Regions from separate parts of the Brevibacillus sp. AF8 genome, predicted to be linked through region 2. Evidence: riboswitches for the same ligand, from Rfam matches in the RefSeq annotation. Region 2 holds a riboswitch; each other region holds the start of a gene.
The links. A riboswitch is a leader RNA that binds a small molecule or an ion and turns the genes downstream of it on or off. The one in region 2 is predicted to bind S-adenosylmethionine.
Positions count from the first base shown of each region.

Region 1: it holds a riboswitch for S-adenosylmethionine, as region 2 does, so the genes downstream of both, KB186_RS07780 (aminotransferase class I/II-fold pyridoxal phosphate-dependent enzyme) here and KB186_RS14730 (BMP family lipoprotein) in region 2, are expected to answer to the same signal.
Region 3: it holds a riboswitch for S-adenosylmethionine, as region 2 does, so the genes downstream of both, KB186_RS21005 (MetQ/NlpA family ABC transporter substrate-binding protein) here and KB186_RS14730 (BMP family lipoprotein) in region 2, are expected to answer to the same signal.

Region 1 covers NZ_JAGQDN010000003.1:306,694-313,178, forward strand. Annotated here, with positions in the region: gene KB186_RS07765 (PhoH family protein) at 1-13, opposite strand, end outside; gene KB186_RS07770 (YhcN/YlaJ family sporulation lipoprotein) at 217-822, shown strand; gene KB186_RS07775 (trans-sulfuration enzyme family protein) at 845-2,032, opposite strand; gene KB186_RS07780 (aminotransferase class I/II-fold pyridoxal phosphate-dependent enzyme) at 2,029-3,192, opposite strand; SAM riboswitch class I at 3,287-3,406, opposite strand; gene KB186_RS07785 (pyridoxamine 5'-phosphate oxidase family protein) at 3,481-3,939, opposite strand; gene KB186_RS07790 (DUF5665 domain-containing protein) at 4,107-4,418, shown strand; gene KB186_RS07795 (hypothetical protein) at 4,428-5,816, opposite strand; gene KB186_RS07800 (hypothetical protein) at 6,007-6,282, opposite strand; gene KB186_RS07805 (YlaH-like family protein) at 6,293-6,485, opposite strand, start outside.
Region 2 covers NZ_JAGQDN010000010.1:31,900-38,384, forward strand. Annotated here, with positions in the region: gene KB186_RS14720 (DUF3298 and DUF4163 domain-containing protein) at 1-392, opposite strand, end outside; gene KB186_RS14725 (methyl-accepting chemotaxis protein) at 548-2,023, shown strand; SAM riboswitch class I at 2,176-2,298, shown strand; gene KB186_RS14730 (BMP family lipoprotein) at 2,498-3,526, shown strand; gene KB186_RS14735 (ABC transporter ATP-binding protein) at 3,633-5,162, shown strand; gene KB186_RS14740 (ABC transporter permease) at 5,137-6,207, shown strand; gene KB186_RS14745 (ABC transporter permease) at 6,194-6,485, shown strand, end outside.
Region 3 covers NZ_JAGQDN010000018.1:89,708-96,192, reverse strand. Annotated here, with positions in the region: gene KB186_RS21030 (ABC transporter ATP-binding protein) at 1-782, opposite strand, end outside; gene KB186_RS21025 (YxcD family protein) at 959-1,252, opposite strand; gene KB186_RS21020 (hypothetical protein) at 1,240-1,674, opposite strand; gene KB186_RS21015 (methionine ABC transporter permease) at 1,824-2,486, opposite strand; gene KB186_RS21010 (methionine ABC transporter ATP-binding protein) at 2,486-3,523, opposite strand; gene KB186_RS21005 (MetQ/NlpA family ABC transporter substrate-binding protein) at 3,566-4,396, opposite strand; SAM riboswitch class I at 4,499-4,601, opposite strand; gene KB186_RS21000 (hypothetical protein) at 4,896-5,402, shown strand; gene KB186_RS20995 (Na-translocating system protein MpsC family protein) at 5,729-6,085, shown strand; gene KB186_RS20990 (ABC transporter substrate-binding protein) at 6,282-6,485, shown strand, end outside.

The sequences.
Region 1 (6,485 bases), on a different contig from region 2:
AGATTTTCTTCAAAATCTCGCCTCCTATTACCCTTCTTATATACCCTATGCAATTTTTGGAGGGATGCTCAAGTGCGGCGACGTGATGTACTACAGTCTATGTTCAGGTAGACAGAGATAGACGACCCAGTGCCAGAATGAAAATGGGCAGCCCAGAACAAAATACTTGTAACCCTGCCCTCCTCATGAAAGGAAGGCAATACTGGGAAAGGGAGAATGCCTGTGAAACGGATCATGATCTACTGCCTCGGTTTTAGCTTGTTGCTTACAGCATGTATGTCAGGCAATAAACCCCCGGCGAATCAGGCTGCACAACAGCCGAAGCATGCCAATCATACTCAGCGCGTTCAGCAAACAGCTCCTGAGCCTGCTTATAATCAATCTTCCCAAGCCACCGCTGATCGCCTCGCCCAACTGGCAACACGTGTGAAAAGGGTACACAGTGCCACTGCTGTGGTATTGGGCAAATATGCGGTAGTCGGTATTACAGTGGACCCGAATCTGGATCGCCCAGAAGTTGGCGTCATAAAGTATACGGTTGCGGAAGCTCTGAAAGAAGACCCCCAAGGAGCGAATGCTGTCGTAACTGCAGACCCTGCTATCGTACAACGGTTACGGGAAATGAGAGATGATATTCGTCGCGGCCATCCTGTTGCCGGAATTACGGAAGAGTTGGCGGACATCGTAGGTCGGATCATTCCCCAGTTGCCGCGCAGTGTGCAGCCTCGCGAAGAAACCCCTTCTCAAGTAAAAGAAAAACGCATGCACAAAGAACCGCAGGGACAAAACAAAATCAACGCAAATCGTACAGGATCACCATAAAAGAAAAGAGGTATCCCCGGATTTAAGCCCGGGAGAATACCTCTTTTTCTTTATGGACTGGTGTTTCAGACGGCAAATGATCCAGTGCTTGCTTCAAATCTGCCACCAAGTCATTGAAATCCTCTAAACCAGCTGACAATCTGATCAAACCATCTGTGATTCCCCTTGCAGCTCTTTCTTCAGCAGGCATCGCTGCATGTGACATCGTAGCTGGATAGGAAAGAATTGTTTCCACTGCCCCGAGACTGACAGCCACAATCGGCAATTTTACGCGATCAAACAACGCTTTTGCTCGCTCGCGGCTCCCTACATCAAAGGAAAGAACAGCCCCATGCCCAGTCGCTTGTTGTGTTTGAATCAGGTGCCCGGGGTGATCCGTCAGTCCCGTATAGTAGACTCGGCTTACTTGTGGATGCGTAGACAACCAGTCAGCCAAGCTCGCGGCTGTCTTCGCGCTCACATCCAGTCGGGCTTTCAATGTTTTCAGCCCACGCATCACGAGCCAGCAGTCCTGCACACCCAAAATCGCTCCCATGCCATTCTGGATAAAGTAGAGCTGCTCCCCTAACGAAGCGTCTCTGGTCACGGCCAGACCTGCCACCACATCGCTATGCCCACCGATAAACTTCGTTGCACTATGAATGACCACATCTGCGCCAAGTTCTAATGGGCGCTGGTAATACGGGGTAAGGAACGTATTATCGACAATGACGAGCACGCCGTGCTCCTTCGCGATTCGAGAAACTGCTGCAATATCTGTCACCTTTAAGGTAGGATTGGAAGGAGTCTCCAGGTAAACCCCTTTTGTTATCGGTGTAATGGCTGCGCGAACGGCTTCAGTATCTGTTGCATCCACGAATGTAACGGAGATGCCCATTCTCGACAAAACTTTGGTCAAAAACCGAAACGTGCCACCGTATACATCCTCCGCCACTACAACATGGTCTCCTGCTGAAAACAGCATGAAAACGCTGGAAATGGCAGCCATGCCAGATGAGAACGCGAAACCTCGTGCGCCTCCCTCCAGAGACGCAATGGCTTCCTCCAAAGCCTGCCTGGTCGGATTGCCAGATCTGGCGTAATCAAAAGTACCTGGCTGATCGATATCAGTCTGATGAAATGTGGAAGCTTGATAAATCGGAACCGACGACGCACCTGTGAACGGGTCAATGCAAGTGGAACCGTGGAGGATCTTGGTTGCAAAATTCATCGTACACTCCCCCCTACGACCAAACTAGCATTCAAGGCCTGAAACAAATCGGCTATGACATCATCTGGATGCTCGATGCCAACCGACAGTCGCAATAATCGATCACAAACACCGACATGCTCTCTGACTTCTTGCGGGATATCCGCGTGAGTCTGCGTCGCCGGATACGTACACAATGACTCGACACCACCCAGGCTTTCGGCAAAGGACACGATTTGCAGATTTTGCAGGAACAATCCCACCTGCTCTGCATCGCGTACGCGGAACGATACCATCCCACTATGCCCGGTCGCTTGATTCACCTGGATCTCATGCCCGGGATGCTCTGGTAGACCTGGATAAAATACCTCCGCTACTGCCGGATGCTCACGCAGTTTTTCCGCTACAATCAACGCGTTGGATTGATGACGCTCCATCCGCAATGCCAATGTCTTCATCCCGCGAATGAGAAGCCAGCAATCCTGCGGTCCAAGTACAGCACCGATTGAATTGTGCAAAAACCGGATTTTTTCCGACAACTCTTCTCCTTTTGTTACGATGAGTCCAGCCAGTACATCGTTATGTCCTGCCAAATACTTGGTTGCACTATGTAAAACGATATCTGCACCAAGCTCTAGTGGGCGTTGACAATAGGGGGTTAAAAATGTGTTGTCTACAATCGTCAGGAGCCCGTGCTGTTTCGCCAATTGCGTTACTGCTCGAATGTCGGTAATCTGCATGAGCGGATTGGTTGGTGTCTCGACGAAGATGGCCTTTGTCTCTGGGCGAATCGCATTTTTGAGTGCATCAATGTCACGCAAATCCACGTACGAAAATGTCAGACCGTAACGAGAGAGCACTTGCTCGAACAATCGATAGGTTCCCCCGTAAAGATCGAGTGAAACGATCAGATGATCCCCCTGGGAAAACAAGCCCATGACGGTGTGAACAGCAGCCATACCAGAGGCGCAAGCGAATCCTGCATCTCCTGATTCCGCTTCAGCGATGGTTTCCTCCAAAATAGTGCGAGTAGGATTAGCTGTGCGCGTATAATCATATCCAGTGCTCTGGCCCAAGGCAGGATGACGATAAGCCGTTGCATAGTAAACAGGAAAACTCACCGCCCCTGTTTTTTCGTCTCTGCCTACTCCCGCCTGAATCAACTTTGTTTCCAATTTCATGTCTGTTTCTCTCCCTCCAATAGTGTACGAGGGCATCAAAAAAGCCCCCTTTCCTCTGAAAGAAGGCTTTGTTTACGTCACCGTAAGCAAATCCTTCTCATCTTTCAGAGTTTGATAACTCTGCAGGAATTAGCACCATTATCTCCCTGTTAAAATACAGGTGATTGGTTGCCGGGCATCATCGGGCCAGTCCCTCCGCCGCTCTGGATAAGAAGATTGCTATTCAATTCGATTGACCCTAATAGTAAAGGATCGGCAGGATTCTTGTCAACAATTTATTTCCACCCGTTAATTTGCATCTTTCAAGGCGGTCATAACTTGATTGTCCAGCTTCGCTGCTGCGTTTTTGTCATACGTTTTTTCATATTGTGGTTCTACGGAAATACGGGAACCGTAAAACATAATATCACGAACAGCCTCAATTTTGATCTCTGCCATGGCCAGCTTGAGCGGAACTCCTTCCAAGCGGTCTGTTTTAACGACAGCACGACCATTAATGGCAAAAGACGAGCCGGCACCGATCAAATGCAGGACAACCTGCGGTTCCTTCGCAATATTAGCCAAAATACGGGAGCGATTATCCACGGCAAAACGAATCGTATCGGCGCTGACAGCATACGTCCAGGACAAGGAGCTGAGCGATGGTGCCCCTGACTCATGGTCTACTGTGCCCAAAGTAACAAAGCGCTCCTTTTGCAAGAGCTTGAATAAATCTTCGGAAAGAGATTGGGAAACAGTTTCAGCCATTTCAAAGCCTCCTAACAAACGTTTTGTACGTTCATTTTACCCTTCGCACAGCTGATAGGCAAACGTTTCCTCTCCACCTTGATTCTGGTTGTCTTTTTCCCTAGACTGGTAGGTAACGATACCGAATAGTGAAAGGGGATGACAGCTTGTCGCCTACAGACCGTCTCATGCAGCAAATTGATCAAGTTCTTGAAGAGCTTCAGGAAGTTCGGAAGGTAAATGAGCGGATGCACAAAATTGCGATGTTCCTGGAAGATATCCGACTAGCAGATGTAATCCAAAATTACACAGCCCCGCGCAAGCTGCTCTGGATCAATTTCCTCGCAGGTCTTGCCCGGGGTCTGGGATTGACGATTGGTACTGCTATCGTTTTGGCTTTCCTCGGCTCCCTCTTGACGCAATTTCTTTCGATCCCCATTCTGGGTGATTACATCAGACAATTGGTGGAGTACGTCGAGACTTACAAGCAGCGGCCTTAATGATAGAGACTAGTCTCTGTCCTCGTCATGATCGTCATCGTCATCATCGTGATCGTCATTCCATTCCTTACCGTGCTTTTTCCAATAACCATACGCGTTGCCGTTGGGATGCTTATCTTTCTGCTTCCCTTTTTCTTTTTTCTTTTTGTCATCATCATCATTTTCATCGTCGTCTGTTGGCTTCACAGGCTCGACAATGACTTTTGTGCTTAATGCAACGTCAGCTTTCTTAACCAGCTTATCGTCTTCATACAGTGCGAATTGAATGGATTTGGCGCTAAAGGAACGATTCTTGTAAGACAAGGTCAAAGAAAACTCACCTTTGTCATTCGGTTCAATCTCTTTTTTCTGACCGTCTGGAGCGATCACAAACAGCTCAGTATCGTCCTTTTTGTTCCAGCCGCTTACTGTCCCTTTCACCTGAATGGACTTGGCGGCAGGATTGTTTACAGCAGTCGCCTTGATGGCATATTCGGTCGCTTGATCCTTATCAGGGGCGTTAACAATTTCTACCTGAACGGATTCGGAATCAACCTTCTTGCCATCCTCATAAACCTCGATCAAGGCTTTTTGATCTTTTGCTGCTTGTACATCCTTTACTGAAACCGTAAAGCTGCTTACGCCATCCCACAGCTTCTTCACGTTTGCGTCTTTTTTCACGCCATTATAGGTGACAGTTACTTTGTCTGCCCCCTGCTTGACAATTCCTTTTACTTTTAGTTCTTTTTTCTTCGCATCCAATACAGTCATGGTATGGATGATCATTTCCTTATCTTCTTCTGCTTTTGGAACGATCTTTACCTTTTCGCTATCGACCAGCTTGCTGCCTGCGTAGGCACTCACGGTTACATACGGTTCATAGGATGCATCCGGAGCTTCAAAGCTGACTGTAAAAGAGTGATCGTTGGTCGGAACGACTTCAATGATGTCAGAATTCGGCTTTTTCACAACAACCTTGGTGACATCCGAAGTCACAATCCCCTTTATGTATACCTTGTTATTTTCAGTCTTGGCATTTACGCTCACGATTTCTTCAGTATTCTCTGTCAGGCGCACTTCCAGCCAGATATCGCTGTAGTACTCGTTGTAGATACGCTCCCACTCTGCTTTGTTTTCTTCCATATACGTTTGGAGCTTCGTATTCAAGTTAATCTCATCTACAATAATGTACAAGTGATCTGCCTGATTCTTCAAGAGCATGTTCAGTGTCGTTGGATCATTTTGGGCAAGTTCCTTAAGATTGTAGCGCGTGACTTGCTTCCCCTCGTCATTCATGACTACCTTTGTGGCACTTGGACTAGCAATCGAGCTTGCATTGGCAAAAATTGGCGTCAAACAGCCAAGAATACCTGCCGCTGTCACCACTGCTAATACGGGCTTGGTCATGTACTTTTTCAATGGTAGTTCCCCCTTCTCGTCTGTCAAAATCCCCCTGTATGCTTGGGGCATGAATATTGACGGGAAATCATTTTCAAAAGTTGCATGATCCAAGAAACCGCGTCTTATTACCTATGAAATGCGCATGATACAAAAAAACTCCACCCAACTTCCGAATCATTTCGGCAAGTGGAGGGGAGTCTTTGTCCCGTTAGTTGCAGTTGTACTTGGGTTCGCTTTCAATCGCGACCAATAAAGCTTCGACTGATTCAGCAGGGTATCGCACTTCCACAGACTGTGAATCAGCGTTCCCAAATAGCACGTACCAGCTACCTTCCTGACGATAACCGATATCGCTCATTTGATGATCCTCTCTCAGCAATTGCAAGAAAAAAGCAGCGGTATCCAAAGCAGAGCGGTCTTCTGGTCGCGCATCGGCAACCACTTGAATTTGGAGCCAATTAAAAAGTGCATCTTCACGCTTCACGTGGTTCTCCTCACTTTCGCCCAGTTTGCTCCGGTTTGATCCGTACCTTTACAATCACGAGTATCGCGATCGCCACCAGCATTGCACTTTTCACAGGAAGCTGCACATCCAAAATAGCGAAAATGAGTGCTCCAACAAATAAAAGGATGTACAAGAGCACGTTTTTCAAAATAGGCATACGGATACGAGTAGCAAAGCCAAGA
Region 2 (6,485 bases):
TTTTCGGAAATTACCTTGACGTAATCGCTTCCTGGCTTGAATAATTCACGCAGCGTATACAGCTTGCCTGTTTGGATATCTGCGGTGATCGACCCGAGGAAGGTCATGCCGTGTGCCATTTGCGGTGTGTAGGCGTAGTTGCTCAACACGACGCTGAAAATACCGCGTTCGTTTGTCTTGATTTCGTAGCTTCCTTGCATTTCTGTATTTCCCGGTACCTGGACCCGTTGTTGCTCATGAATTAAGCCTTGAACCGTTTGATAAATCGCCCGGTTGATATCTTTTTCCGCTTGCTGGTTGGCTAGGCCTGCCAATTGGGGATAGTAAATCGTGGTGTTCGGACGGCTGATCGTACGTGTCAGCACAGTAGCTGGCAATTGATTGAGTTCCACTTTTTTCCGTTTGCCTCCTGTACGTGTGAGTTGTGTAATAGCCTATTCGAAATTGTTTTTGGCTGTTCTCACTTTTTTCACAAATTTGGCAAAGGTTTGGCTATATAATGGGGAAAGAATCCGATACATAAGTAATAAGGAAAAGGGGGGCAATTATGATTCAATTGATTCGCAATACCTTGACTGACAAAGAAGGCTTTATGATTTTCATCCTATGGAATCATTTGTGGATGGCGGGACTCATTGCCTACCAAGTGGATGTGAACTTCTGGAAAGTGACGTCCTTGGGATTGCTGGTCACTTTAATTGTTTCGCCGTATTATTTCATTCGCAAAGATAGTCTTGTGATTCGTTATCTGGTAGCAATTGGACTCATGTTCTATGCGATTTCATTCGATCACTTTACCGATTACCAAGAGATCACCTTCCTCGCTTTTATCGTCATGGGCTTTTTGGCAGCCTATTTGGATTGGAAGCTGGTCGTAACAGCGGGAATTACCCAAATCATTGTCACGGTTATCGGGTTCTACACAGGAACCTACCAGATCTTCGATGGTGATTTTTCGGAGCTCAATTTGCTTATGCGTATTGTCACGCTTCTCATGATGATGGGAGCCGTCACGTATCTGTGTCTCGCCGGACAAGCCTCCCTGCAAAAAGCGCACGACGCAAGGCAGGAAGCGGAAGAGAAGGAGCGCCGTTTGGGAGAAATGCTTTTGAACATCCAGCAAATGACCGAGCAGCTGGATCGTACCAGCGATCATGTGCATGAGCATGCGGAAGGTACAAAGCGCAATACCGATGAAATGATGGTAGCCTTCAAGGAAGTCGCCGTCGGTATGGAATCGCAGGCGAATTCTACGGTGAAGATCGAAGAAGAGGTTCAATCTATCGATCAGGAAATCGAGGCGGTCACAACACAGACCAACGCAATGAAAACTGAATCGCAACAAAATAACCGTCGCCTGACAGAAAGTGTTCAGATGATGAACGAGCTGTCCTCGCAGATGGAGCAAATTGTACAGGCAGTCAATGTGGCAGCTTCTACGATTCACCAGCTCAATCGACAGGCGAATCGCGTAGAGGAAATTGTCGGCGCTATTAATCAGATCGCGACACAAACGAATCTCTTGGCACTGAATGCGGCGATTGAATCGGCGCGTGCAGGCGAGCATGGTCGGGGATTTGCTGTTGTAGCGGATGAGGTACGCAAGCTGGCAGAACAAAGCGCGACAGCTACGCAGGAAATTACCGACATTCTCAAGTCACTCCACCAGGAAAGTGAGAATGCGGTGCAGCATATGAGCAATGGGGAAGTGTCTGTTGCAAAAGGCCAAGAGCTGGCCGTAAAAACAGTGGCCTCCATCGAAGCCGTGCGTGCCGGGATGATGGCCTTCCTGGAAGCTGCTGATCAAGTAAGCTCCAGCATGGACCGGGTAAAAGTGCGTTCCGGCGAAGTTGCCATCGAGATGTCGACCATTACAGCGGTAACCGAGGAATCGGTAGCCAACCTAGAAGAGCTGTTTGCGACAGCAGAAAACCAGCATCAAAAAGTGCGTGAGATTACGGAAGAGCTGGGCGAGTTGAATACGTTGTCTCATCGCCTCCAGCAAACCTTTCACGTAAATTAGAGGCTGTGCTTCTCGCCAAGTTAAACGGTGCTGAAAAGACGACTTTTTAAACTTCGATTCACTTTTAGAAGTGTTTGGAATTGAGAAAAAAGAATTGCATTTTTGAACCGTTCTGCTAGAATGAATTCCATTGTAACTGAATATATTCACCTACCTTATCAAGAGCGGCGGAGGGACTGGCCCGATGATGCCCGGCAACCACTGATCATGTCTATGCATGAACAGAAAGGTGCCAATTCCTGCAAAACCTGTACCATGGTTTTGACAGATGAGGAAGAGAACGGCTACGTACGCAAACTCTTCCTCCGGGAAGAGTTTTTTTGTGTATTTGTAAATGGGGAGGAGGAATAAACGAACGATAAATTAATTTTATAAGATAATATTCGTAAATAGTATTGAAAAAATAGGTAAAAAGCCGTACATTACCTAATAGGATAAAGAAAAACGTAAAGTTCGGATAGGGAGAGATACATCATGAAGAAGTTATTGCTGGCATTAACGACATTCGCAGTATTGGCAACAGGCTGCTCGACTGGAACCAGCGCACCTGCAGATCAGCCAGGAGGACAAGCAGCAGGACAAGAGGGCGCGGCCAAAAAGCGAATTGCCTTGATTTTGCCCGAGAAAATCGGTGTGAATCCGTTCTTCCAACAAATGGATGAAGGGGCGAAGAAAGCCGCACAAGAGCTGGGCGCAGAAGTGAAAACGATCGAATCTACGGACCATGGAGCGATTGAAGAAAATCTGCGTGTAGCTGTTGCAGAAAATTATGATTTGATCATCACTTCTTCCTTTACATCAGAGGATGCATTGAAAAAAGTAGCTACCGAAAATCCTGACCGTAATTTTGCGATTATTGATACCGTAGTAGATTTGCCAAACGTACGCAGTGTTACTTTCCGCGAGCAGGAAGCGGCTTACCTGGTGGGAGCAGCAGCAGGCTTGGCAACGAAAACGAACAAAGTAGGTATGGTTGTCGCTCTTGATATTCCGCAGTTGAAAAAATGGACAGTTGGCTTCGGAGAGGGCTTGAAAGCGACGAATCCAAAAGCAGAGCTGATGGTCAATTATGTAGGAAGCTTCACTGACCCGGCAAAAGCGAAGGAGTTGGCTTTGCTCCAAGCTTCCAAAGGCGCTGACTTCATTAACGGTGCAGCAGCAGTAGGCGATCTCGGCGTTTTCGAAGCAGCGAAGGAAAAAGGCTTCTTCACAGCAGGTCAGGACGTTGACCGTACCACGATTGACCCAGAGCATATTGTTCTGTCCCAATTGAAAGGGACTGACGCGGCAGCTTATGAAACCGTGAAGACCTTTGTAGAAGGAACGTTCAAACCAGGTGTTGTGGCGTACGGCTTGAAGGAAAAAGGTGTTGGCGTAACCTATGTCACGCACGAAAGCAAAACGCCGCTGAACGCGTTTATTGGACAAGAAGTCGTGGATAAAGTGAAAGCGATCAGCGATGAGATCGTAGCGGGAACTCGCCAAGTACCAGATAAATTCTAAACACGCACGTCAAAATGCTTGTGCACAGTGATGGATGTGACCGACTACGGCTGTGTAGTCGGTCTTCCATTTTCATAAAAGGACGTACAGAAATGAGGGAGTGGGAATGACCGAACGCTTGGAAATGAGGGCCATGACCAAGAAGTACGGAGATTTTACCGCCAACGACAAGGTGTCGTTCTCACTGGCAGCAGGAGAAGTCCACGCGATTGTCGGGGAAAATGGGGCGGGCAAAACGACACTGATGCGGATGCTGTACGGGATGGAGCAGCCGACGTCGGGAGAGATCGTGTTAAACGGCAAGCCAGTTGTTTTTCGCGGACCAGAGGACGCGATTCGAAATGGAATCGGGATGGTTCACCAGCACTTTATGCTCTTCGGAGAATTCAGTGTGGCTGAAAATATCGTGATCGGATATGAGCCGAGGCAAGCGGGTTTTTTCAAAAGAAAGGATGCGGAGGACAAGGTGCGGGCGCTGAGTGAGCAGTATCGCATTCCGATTCAACCGCAGACCAAGGTAGCGAATTGCTCGATTGGGGAACAGCAACGGGTCGAAATTCTGAAGGTCCTGTATCAGGGAGCGGATATTATCGTGTTGGACGAGCCGACCGCTGTCCTTACCCCGCTGGAGGTACGCGACCTGCTGCAAACGATTCGAAACCTGGCAGAGAGCGGCAAGAGCGTCATTTTGATTACACATAAGTTGCAGGAAGTCATGGAGGTAGCCGATCGTATTACGGTATTGCGCGGGGGCAAAGTGACGGGAACGGTTTCGCGGAATGAGACAAATGCGGACGATTTAGCCAGATTGATGGTTGGACGTGAATTGCAGGAGCTAGCTGAGCGAGTTCCTCTGGATAAAGGTCCCTTGTTGCAGGTGGAGAATCTCACCGTTCGAGAAAAGCAGACACTGCTCGATCAAGTCAGCTTTACCGTACATCACGGAGAAATCGTAGGAATCGCTGGTGTTTCCGGGAATGGCCAATCCGAGCTGCTGCAAGCGATCAGTGGCTTGCGAGCGGCACAGGAGGGCACGGTGCGATTAGGCGGCAAGGACGTGACGAACAAATCAGTAGCCACCATTCGGGATGTCGGCTTGGCGCATATTCCGGAGGATCGCTACCTGTGGGGAGCGGCCACACTCTCAAGCGTCGAGGAAAATGCGTTGATGGGCTATCAGCGAAAGCCTGTTTACAACCGCCGCGGTGTCGTTTTGCGGGAGAAATTCCGTCAAGTCGTAAAAGGCTGGGTTGAGAAGTTTTCCATCAAGACGGGCTCCCGACAATTGCAGGAGCTGGCAGGAAATCTGTCAGGTGGAAACTTGCAAAAGCTGATCGTAGCAAGGGAGTTGGGACATGAAACCCCGTTTTTGATTGCGGCTGAGCCTACACGAGGGGTGGATATCGGTGCCATGGAGTACATCCATCAGGCGCTGATCGAAAAACGCAATCAGGGAGACGCGATCTTGCTCGTCTCCTCCGAGCTGTCCGAAATTCTCGCCTTGTCTGACAGGATTTTGGTCATGTATAAAGGGCGAATCGCTGGAGAGCTTTCACGCCTGGAGGCAACCGAAGAAAAAATCAGCGTGATCATGGCGGGAGGAAGCATTCATGGCAGCAATCAAAGAGCTATCTAAGTCATTGGTGCAGCCGATCTTGGCTGTCGTTATCGGTTTGTTGACCGGGGCGCTGGTCATTGCTGCGGTTGGCGAATCGATCTTGGGCACCTACCAGGAAATGTGGAAAGGGGCCTTTGGCAGTTTTTATTTCTTTACGTCTACATTAGCGAGAGCCACGCCTATCATGCTGATTGCCTTGGGTCTTTCCCTTGCATTTCGGGCAGGGGTATTCAACCTGGGGGCGGAAGGGCAAATGGTGCTGGGTGCCGTCAGTGCTGCGCTAGTCGCGATCTATTTGCCAGCACCGGGAATGGTCAAAATTTTGGCGGGTATTTTCGCGGGAATGGCGGTTGGCGGGTTCTGGGCGTTGTTGCCAGGTTTTATGGAAGCGCGCTTTCGCATTCCATTGCTCATCTCTACGTTGCTTTTCAACTACATCGCGGTATTGTTTGCGAGCTATCTCGTGACAGAGCCATTCCGGGATCGCACGGGCTCTGCGGCACTTGCACAGACTGTCATGCTGGAGAAAAGCGCGTGGCTTCCGAAGCTGTTTGCCGGGATGAGCGTACATGCAGGTTTTTTGTTTGCGATCGTTGCAGCGCTGCTCTTGTTCTGGGTCCTTCGTTTTACGCCTTTTGGCTATGAAGTGAAGATGCTGGGTCAAAACTCGCTGTTTGCTCAATACGGAGGAATTAATCGCATTCGGGTGATGCTGACCGGGATGTTTGCCAGTGGTGGATTGGCTGGCTTGGCGGGAACCGTCGAGGTAATGGGGGCGCACTATCGTTTTGTGGACGGGGCACTGACTGTACCGGGCTTCGCCTGGACGGGCCTGATGGCAGCTCTGCTTGCGAACTCGCACCCGCTTGGCATCATTGTGACTTCGATCCTGCTTGCTGCTTTTCAGACAGGAGCCATGGGTGTAGAGCGCAATACGGATGTGCCGCTGGAGCTGGCAAGTGTGATACAAGCCGTATTGATATTGTTCATCTCCGCCAAGTTCAGCTACGACTGGTGGAAAAAGCGGAAGGCAAAAGGAGGGGAATCGCATGGAGCTCTTTGATTGGTCCCTCCTCAGTTCTACCATTCGGATGGTCACGCCGATCTTGTTGGCAGCTTTGGGTGGAGCGCTCTGCGCACGTGTTGGAATCTTTAATGTTGGCTTGGAGGGATTGGTACTGGTCGGTGCCTTTTCTGCGATTGTCGGCAATCATTTTACCGGGAATCTCTTTCTGGCCGTCTTGATTGCAGCACTGGTCAGCATTGTCTTTTCACTCTTATTCGCATACATGACGATCAAGCTTAGGGCGAATGAAATCGTTGTCGGTGTGGCGATTAACT
Region 3 (6,485 bases), on a different contig from region 2:
TGACATAGCTCATATGGGAGGCAGAGCGGCACACCCGTGCGAGGGTCAGTCAGGATGTCTGCTTCGATGTTAAATACCTTACGCAGCATCTCAGGCGTCATGACTTCAGCAGGGCTTCCCTCAGCGACGACGGTACCGCGAGAGATGGCAACCATGTGCTGTGCATAACGGGTTGCGTGGTTCAAATCATGGACGACCATGACGATCGTACGATTTTCTTCGTCATTCAGCTTTTGCAGGAGCTTGAGAACCTCCAGCTGATGAGCCATATCCAGGAAAGTTGTAGGCTCATCCAGGAACAGGATGTCCGTTCCTTGCGCCAGGGCCATCGCAATCCAGGCGCGCTGACGCTGACCGCCGGATAGCTGGTCAACCGGACGATCATGGAAATCTGCCATGCCGGTCATGGAAATAGCCCAGTTTACGATTTCCTTGTCTTCCTTGGTCAAAGAACCGAAGCCTTTTTGATGAGGGAAGCGGCCATAGGTAACGAGCTCAGACACGGTCAAGCCATCGGGTGCGGTTGGGTTTTGCGGCAAAATCGCAAGTTGCTTGGCGACTTCCTTGGTCGATTGCTGATGGATCGACTTTCCGTCCAAAAATACTTGTCCGCCGGTTGGCTTCATAATCCGGGCGAGAGTTTTGAGGATCGTCGATTTACCAGAACCGTTTGCACCGACCAGGGCGGTGATTTTTCCAGAAGGAATGCTGATGTTCAAGTCTTTGACAATGGAAAGCTCACCGTATCCGATGTCCAGCTTTTGCGTGTATAAGCGCTCCACAATGGGCCAACTCCTTTTTAGGAAAGTATGTACATGTATGAATAAACGTAGACAATGATAATCATTTTCACTAAGGTAAAGTATATAACGGAATGAAGCCAAATTCAATATGAAAAAGCCAACCTGCTCACATGTGTGAACAAATTGGCCTTGGGTTAACTTACGATGGTCAAGCTTTAGTAGGTGATATGAGCGATAATACCTTCTTCGTCGTCCAATACCAGCTCGATACCGGCGGAATAAGGGTTCCGCTGCATCTGGGTCTCCAGGTAGTAGCGAATCGCTTCAATCATATTAATCTCGACCAAGATTTGTTGGCGATCCATCCAGTGTATTTCAGCAGAGAAGCCATACTCCTCGTCCCACATCAGCTCGACGGAGATGTCTTGTGGCTTCAACTGCTTTTTGTTAGCTGCATGAATGCAGATTGCATTAATGATATCTTGTTCAGAAAAAGTTATCTTTTCCATGCGTTCAGTTCCTGTTCTTTCGCGCGCTTGGTTTTGAAGTAGACGAACGCTTTGCGGATCAGGATAATCACAGCGAGGATCGCCATCAGGTTGATCATGAAGCCAAGGATGGAGCCGAGAATACCCATATCAGCGAACAAGCTTCCAAACAGCAAACCAGCCAGACCGCCAATCAGGAGACCTTTCATGAACCCGCCGCTTTTGCTTGCGGTAGCAGCAGGAGTTGTTGTAGTACCTTTATTGGTTGTTGCGTTTACATTTGAATCGGCTTTGTTGGTTGTTTGTGTATTGGTAGGAGCCGTGTTAGAGTTAAAAGATTTTTTCCCGGACTTATAACCTTTCGCATCGGCATGATCAATGAATCCTCCGGCCGGAGCGAGTACGAGCATTACGGCAACCAACATCATGATGAGTTTTTTCATGTTATTTGAGTAGCCCCTCTCATTAAAATGACTTGTATATATAAGTCTACATGAATATCGAGCGAAATACCAACGAACTTTCAGTGACGATCAGTCTAAATACCTACAAAAAAGCCCCTGACAAGCGATCTCGTCAGGGGTTCTTCGATTTACGCGCTCTTTTTCAGTTTTCGGGCTGCCCAGTTACCCAACGATTGAATGAGCTGGACCAAGACGACAAGGATAATGACGGTAATGATCATGACTTCGATGTCCCATTGCTGGTAGCCGTAGCGCAAGGCGAGATCGCCCAATCCACCGGCACCGACTGCGCCCGCCATAGCAGTGGCACCGATCAAACCGATGGTCGCAATCGTCAGGCAGAGGACGATGCCAGGTCGTGCTTCACGCAGCATGATGCGAAAAATAATCTGCGTCCGGGATGCGCCCATCGCTTGGTACGCTTCGATCACGCCGCGATCTACGTCATGCAGGGCCGTTTCCATCAGGCGTGAGATGTAAGGTGTCGTATAGACGATGAGCGGCACAATGGCTCCCTCAATCCCAATCGAGGTGCCCACGATCAACTCCGTAAAAGGAATGATCGCAACCATAAGAATAATAAAAGGCAGTGAACGCACAATGTTGATGAGCGTATTCAGGGTGTGATAGATGATCTTGTTCGGGAAAAGGTGATTCGCCTGTGTGATGACCAACAAAATCCCGAGCGGAATCCCGATCAATGTCGCAATGAACAACGAAAACCCGACCATGATGACAGTCTCTTGCAGGGATTGCCCGAATACCGGAATCATTTCAATCAGACGCTCCATTAGCTCCGCACCTCCTCTGGTGACACAATATCTACGCGGTAGACGGATTCCCGCAAGAAGCGAATGCCGTCTTGAATGGGCTGGTCTTCACCAGAAATGTGCAATAGCAAAATGCCGAGCGCCGTTCCCTTAATGGTCGTAATCGAGCCGTACAACAGATTGGTGCTAATCGGAAAGTGTGCGGACAAGGTGCCTAGAACTGGATCGAGAGCGGCATCTCCGCGAAAGGCAACGCGAACAATTTTGGAAACGGGTCCGGTTTCTTTTATCTTGGACAAAATCTCCTGTGGTACCTGATCGTCAAAAACCGTTTTGATAAAATTGCGGGTCGTTTGCTCTTGCGGATTGCTGAACACATCCAGAACAGAGCCTTGCTCGATGACGACACCGTTTTCTATGATAGCTACCTGGTCGCAGATTTTTTTGATGACCTGCATTTCATGTGTAATCAGCACGATAGTCAGGTTAAACTTTCGATTGATGTCGAGCAACAGCTCGAGAATCGATTCGGTCGTCTGCGGGTCGAGAGCGGAAGTCGCTTCGTCGCAGAGCAGGATTTCCGGATCAGTCGCAAGCGCACGAGCGATGCCCACCCGTTGCTTTTGTCCACCGGATAGCTGAGAAGGATAAGCATTTGCTTTATCAGACAAGCCAACCAAGCCGAGAAGGTCTTCTACCTTGCGCTTAATGACATCTTTGGGGACGCGATTCATCCGCAAGATTTCCGCCACATTGTCAAAGACATTATAGGAAGAGAGCAGGTTGAAGTGTTGAAAAATAATCCCGATCTTTTTGCGAGCTTGCCGCAGCTCTTTTTCCTTGAGGGTCAGCATGTTCTGGCCATTGACGATCACAGAACCGCTAGTTGGCTTCTCCAACAGGTTGATGGTACGGAGCAGGGTGCTTTTCCCCGCTCCGCTAAAGCCGATCACCCCGTAGATTTGCCCTTTTTCCACCTGCAGGGATACGCCCTTCAATGCTTTTACCTGCTTGTTTCCTACTTGATACGACTTATGAATATCGGTTAGCTGTATCATAACGAGTTCTCCTTGTTGTTCTTGATGTTCCTGGCGTCGATCTTACCAGGACGGCAGTACAGCTCCTTCAAAACGCTCGTCGATGAATTTTTTCACTTCTTCCGAGCGGTAGATGTCCACCAGCTTTTTGACGGCAGGGTTGTCTTTGTTGGTTTCGTTGACTGCCAAGATGTTCACGTACGGAGAGTCAGCCTTCTCAGCGAAGATCGCGTCTTTTTTCGGAGAGTAGCCAGCTTCCATTGCGAAATTCGTATTAATCGAAGCAACCTCTACGTTATTCAGCGAGCGTGCCAGGAAAGCAGCCTCCAGCTCTTTGAATTGCAAATTTTTCGGATTTTCCACGATGTCCAATGGTGTTGCGTTGTCACCCACGCCATCCTTGAGCTTAATCAAGCCAGCTGCCTGATAGAGCAGCAATGCGCGTGCTCGGTTGGTCGGGTCGTTTTGAATGCCGACAACACCGCCTGCCGGGATATCCTCGACTTTTTTATGCTTGGTGGAGTAAAGACCCATTGGATACGTCACGGTTTTTCCGACCTCGACGATCTTTGTTTTGTGATCCTGATTGAACTTCGCCAAGAACGGAATGGTTTGGAAGCTGTTTACATCGAGATTTCCTTTATCGAGAGCTTGGTTCGGCTGTACGTAATCGTTGAAAACGACGACTTCGACGTCGAGTCCTTTGCCTTTGGCGACTTCTTTTACTTTGTTGAGAATCTCTTCGTGCGGGCCGCCAGTGACGCCGACCTTGAGTGAGGTTTGTTCAGCAGCAGTGCCACCGTTAGCAGGCGCAGCTTCTTGTTTACCACCGCAAGCCGTTACGAGCGATGCAGCGAGCAGCAGTGTAGTGAGCAGTAGACCAGTCTTTTTCATGAAAATACCCCTTTTCTCTGGATGTAAGATGGAAACGAAAAAAGCCTCTTCCGACAGAAGAGGCGAAAACTGCGAGTATGTAAACACACTGCAACAATACCTCTCTTATCTGTCGGAATAAATTCCGCTGGATTTGGCACCATATCGTTTGCGATAGGTTGCCGAGGTGTCATAGGGCCAGTCCCTCAACCTCTCTTCATAAGAGAATGTGCTATGAAATTTTAACGAAAGATAAAATCGCTAATCCTTATTCGAATAGTTGGATTATATCTTGCACCAACGTGGATGTCAAAGTTTTTTTCAAATGAATGTGATATTTGCGAAAAATGTGGTGATTCTACCTTCCTTTCGCATTACTCCTGTACAACCACCAATCGGGCGGGATGAGAGTCTGTCATTTTTTGAATATTTTCCATATTAATTATTGATTTTCCATTTATTGCCATGTAATATACTTAATAGGAAGATAATTCCAAATTACTAGTGATGGAGGATTATTATGAAAAGATCTGTTAAAGGTACAATTGCAGCAGCTCTTTTACTTAGCAGTCTATCTATTGGATCTAGTGCTATGGCATCATCACATGATGCAGTTGTAAAAGAAAAATATCCGGAGAGTCACGTTAAGGTTAATCAGGTTAAATATCCGGATACTTCCGCAAAATCTTTTATGAAGTTATTGGAACCTATGGGATCTGAAAGACCGATTGACGACGTTCCAATTAAGAATGCCAAAACGGATTCCAAAAATTTTAATATTCCAGAGGGCTATGGTTGGGTTAAAGTGTGGGTATATAATAGTGGAACCTACGAGATCAAAGTGTCCGTTACTGATTCATCCGGTAGTCAGAAAATGTTCTTTAGAGTACCACCTTATGGTAATCAAAAATTTGAAATAAGTAGCTCGCCTTGGGGAACTGGTTCGCATACAGTTTCGCTTTCGTCAGATGAGAACATGGAAGGTAAAGTTGCAGTTAAAATAGCACAACACCAGAATGAGCTGTAACACATAACAAAATACCAAAAACGAAAAAACATCTCGGTTCACTGTTTATGGTGAATCGAGATGTTTTTTTTGGCGTTGTACTCGCCTCCAAGTGGGGATAGAAAAATCTGAAATTTAATTTTCTGACAGACCACGAGAGAACTGCCCACCCTGAAAGGGGGGAGGGGCAGAAGGTATCGCATAGTCCCCTGTCCGGTAAATCCCGGTAGATCAATTCACGCAATTATATGAAATTGATCTAAATACGAATATTCTATTGAAGAATCGGGAAATCATTTGTATAATGAGAGCGAATGAACTCTATGCCAGCTATCGCAGGTGATGACATGACTCTCGTGGACTCCAATGAAACCAGAAAAAAGCTGTCTGCCATCTATAATGAGATAGCAAAAGAGTTGTTCGGATTTGGAACGACTTTGCTCCGAGTCACGATTGAAAACCAGATGATTACGTTCCAAGCCAAGCATCGTCGCTCTCCGCGCTCACAAGCGTTGGAAGGAGAAGCGCCGGCCCTCAAGCTCGAAGTCGATTTTCGCATGTCCCTTCTTTATAAGAAGAAACTGAGAGAACGACTGGAAGAAGAGATGGGGTTGCCGTTGGAAGCCGTGCTGAGGGACTATGATGCGCCTACGCAGTGGGCGATCACGAATGTTATTTTAGCTGAATCAGAACTGAATACCTGACGCAATCGTTCGGATTTTCTCTTTTGATCTATCTTAAGGGGAGACCGTAGACTTTGCGTAAAACGGGTGTCACTTCTCTTTGTTTACGAAGAAAAGTGCTCTTGTTTAGAATGATACGTTCTAATCAAGGGTACTTTTCTTTTTATTGTATCACCATATTTTGTCATCAATTGAACCCAACTGGAGGAGAATTACGATGAAAAAATTACTTGCTGGAATCCTGTCTTTCTCTATGATGTCACTGGCTCTCGCTGGCTGTGGCAGCAATGATCAACCACAAGCGGGAGGAGCTGGCGGCGAAGCCAAGGGCGAGCCACAAAAGCTGGTTATCTCCACATGGGGCTTCTCCGAAGACTTTTTCCGCAAAGAAGTATATGAGCCGTTTGAAAAAGAACATAAC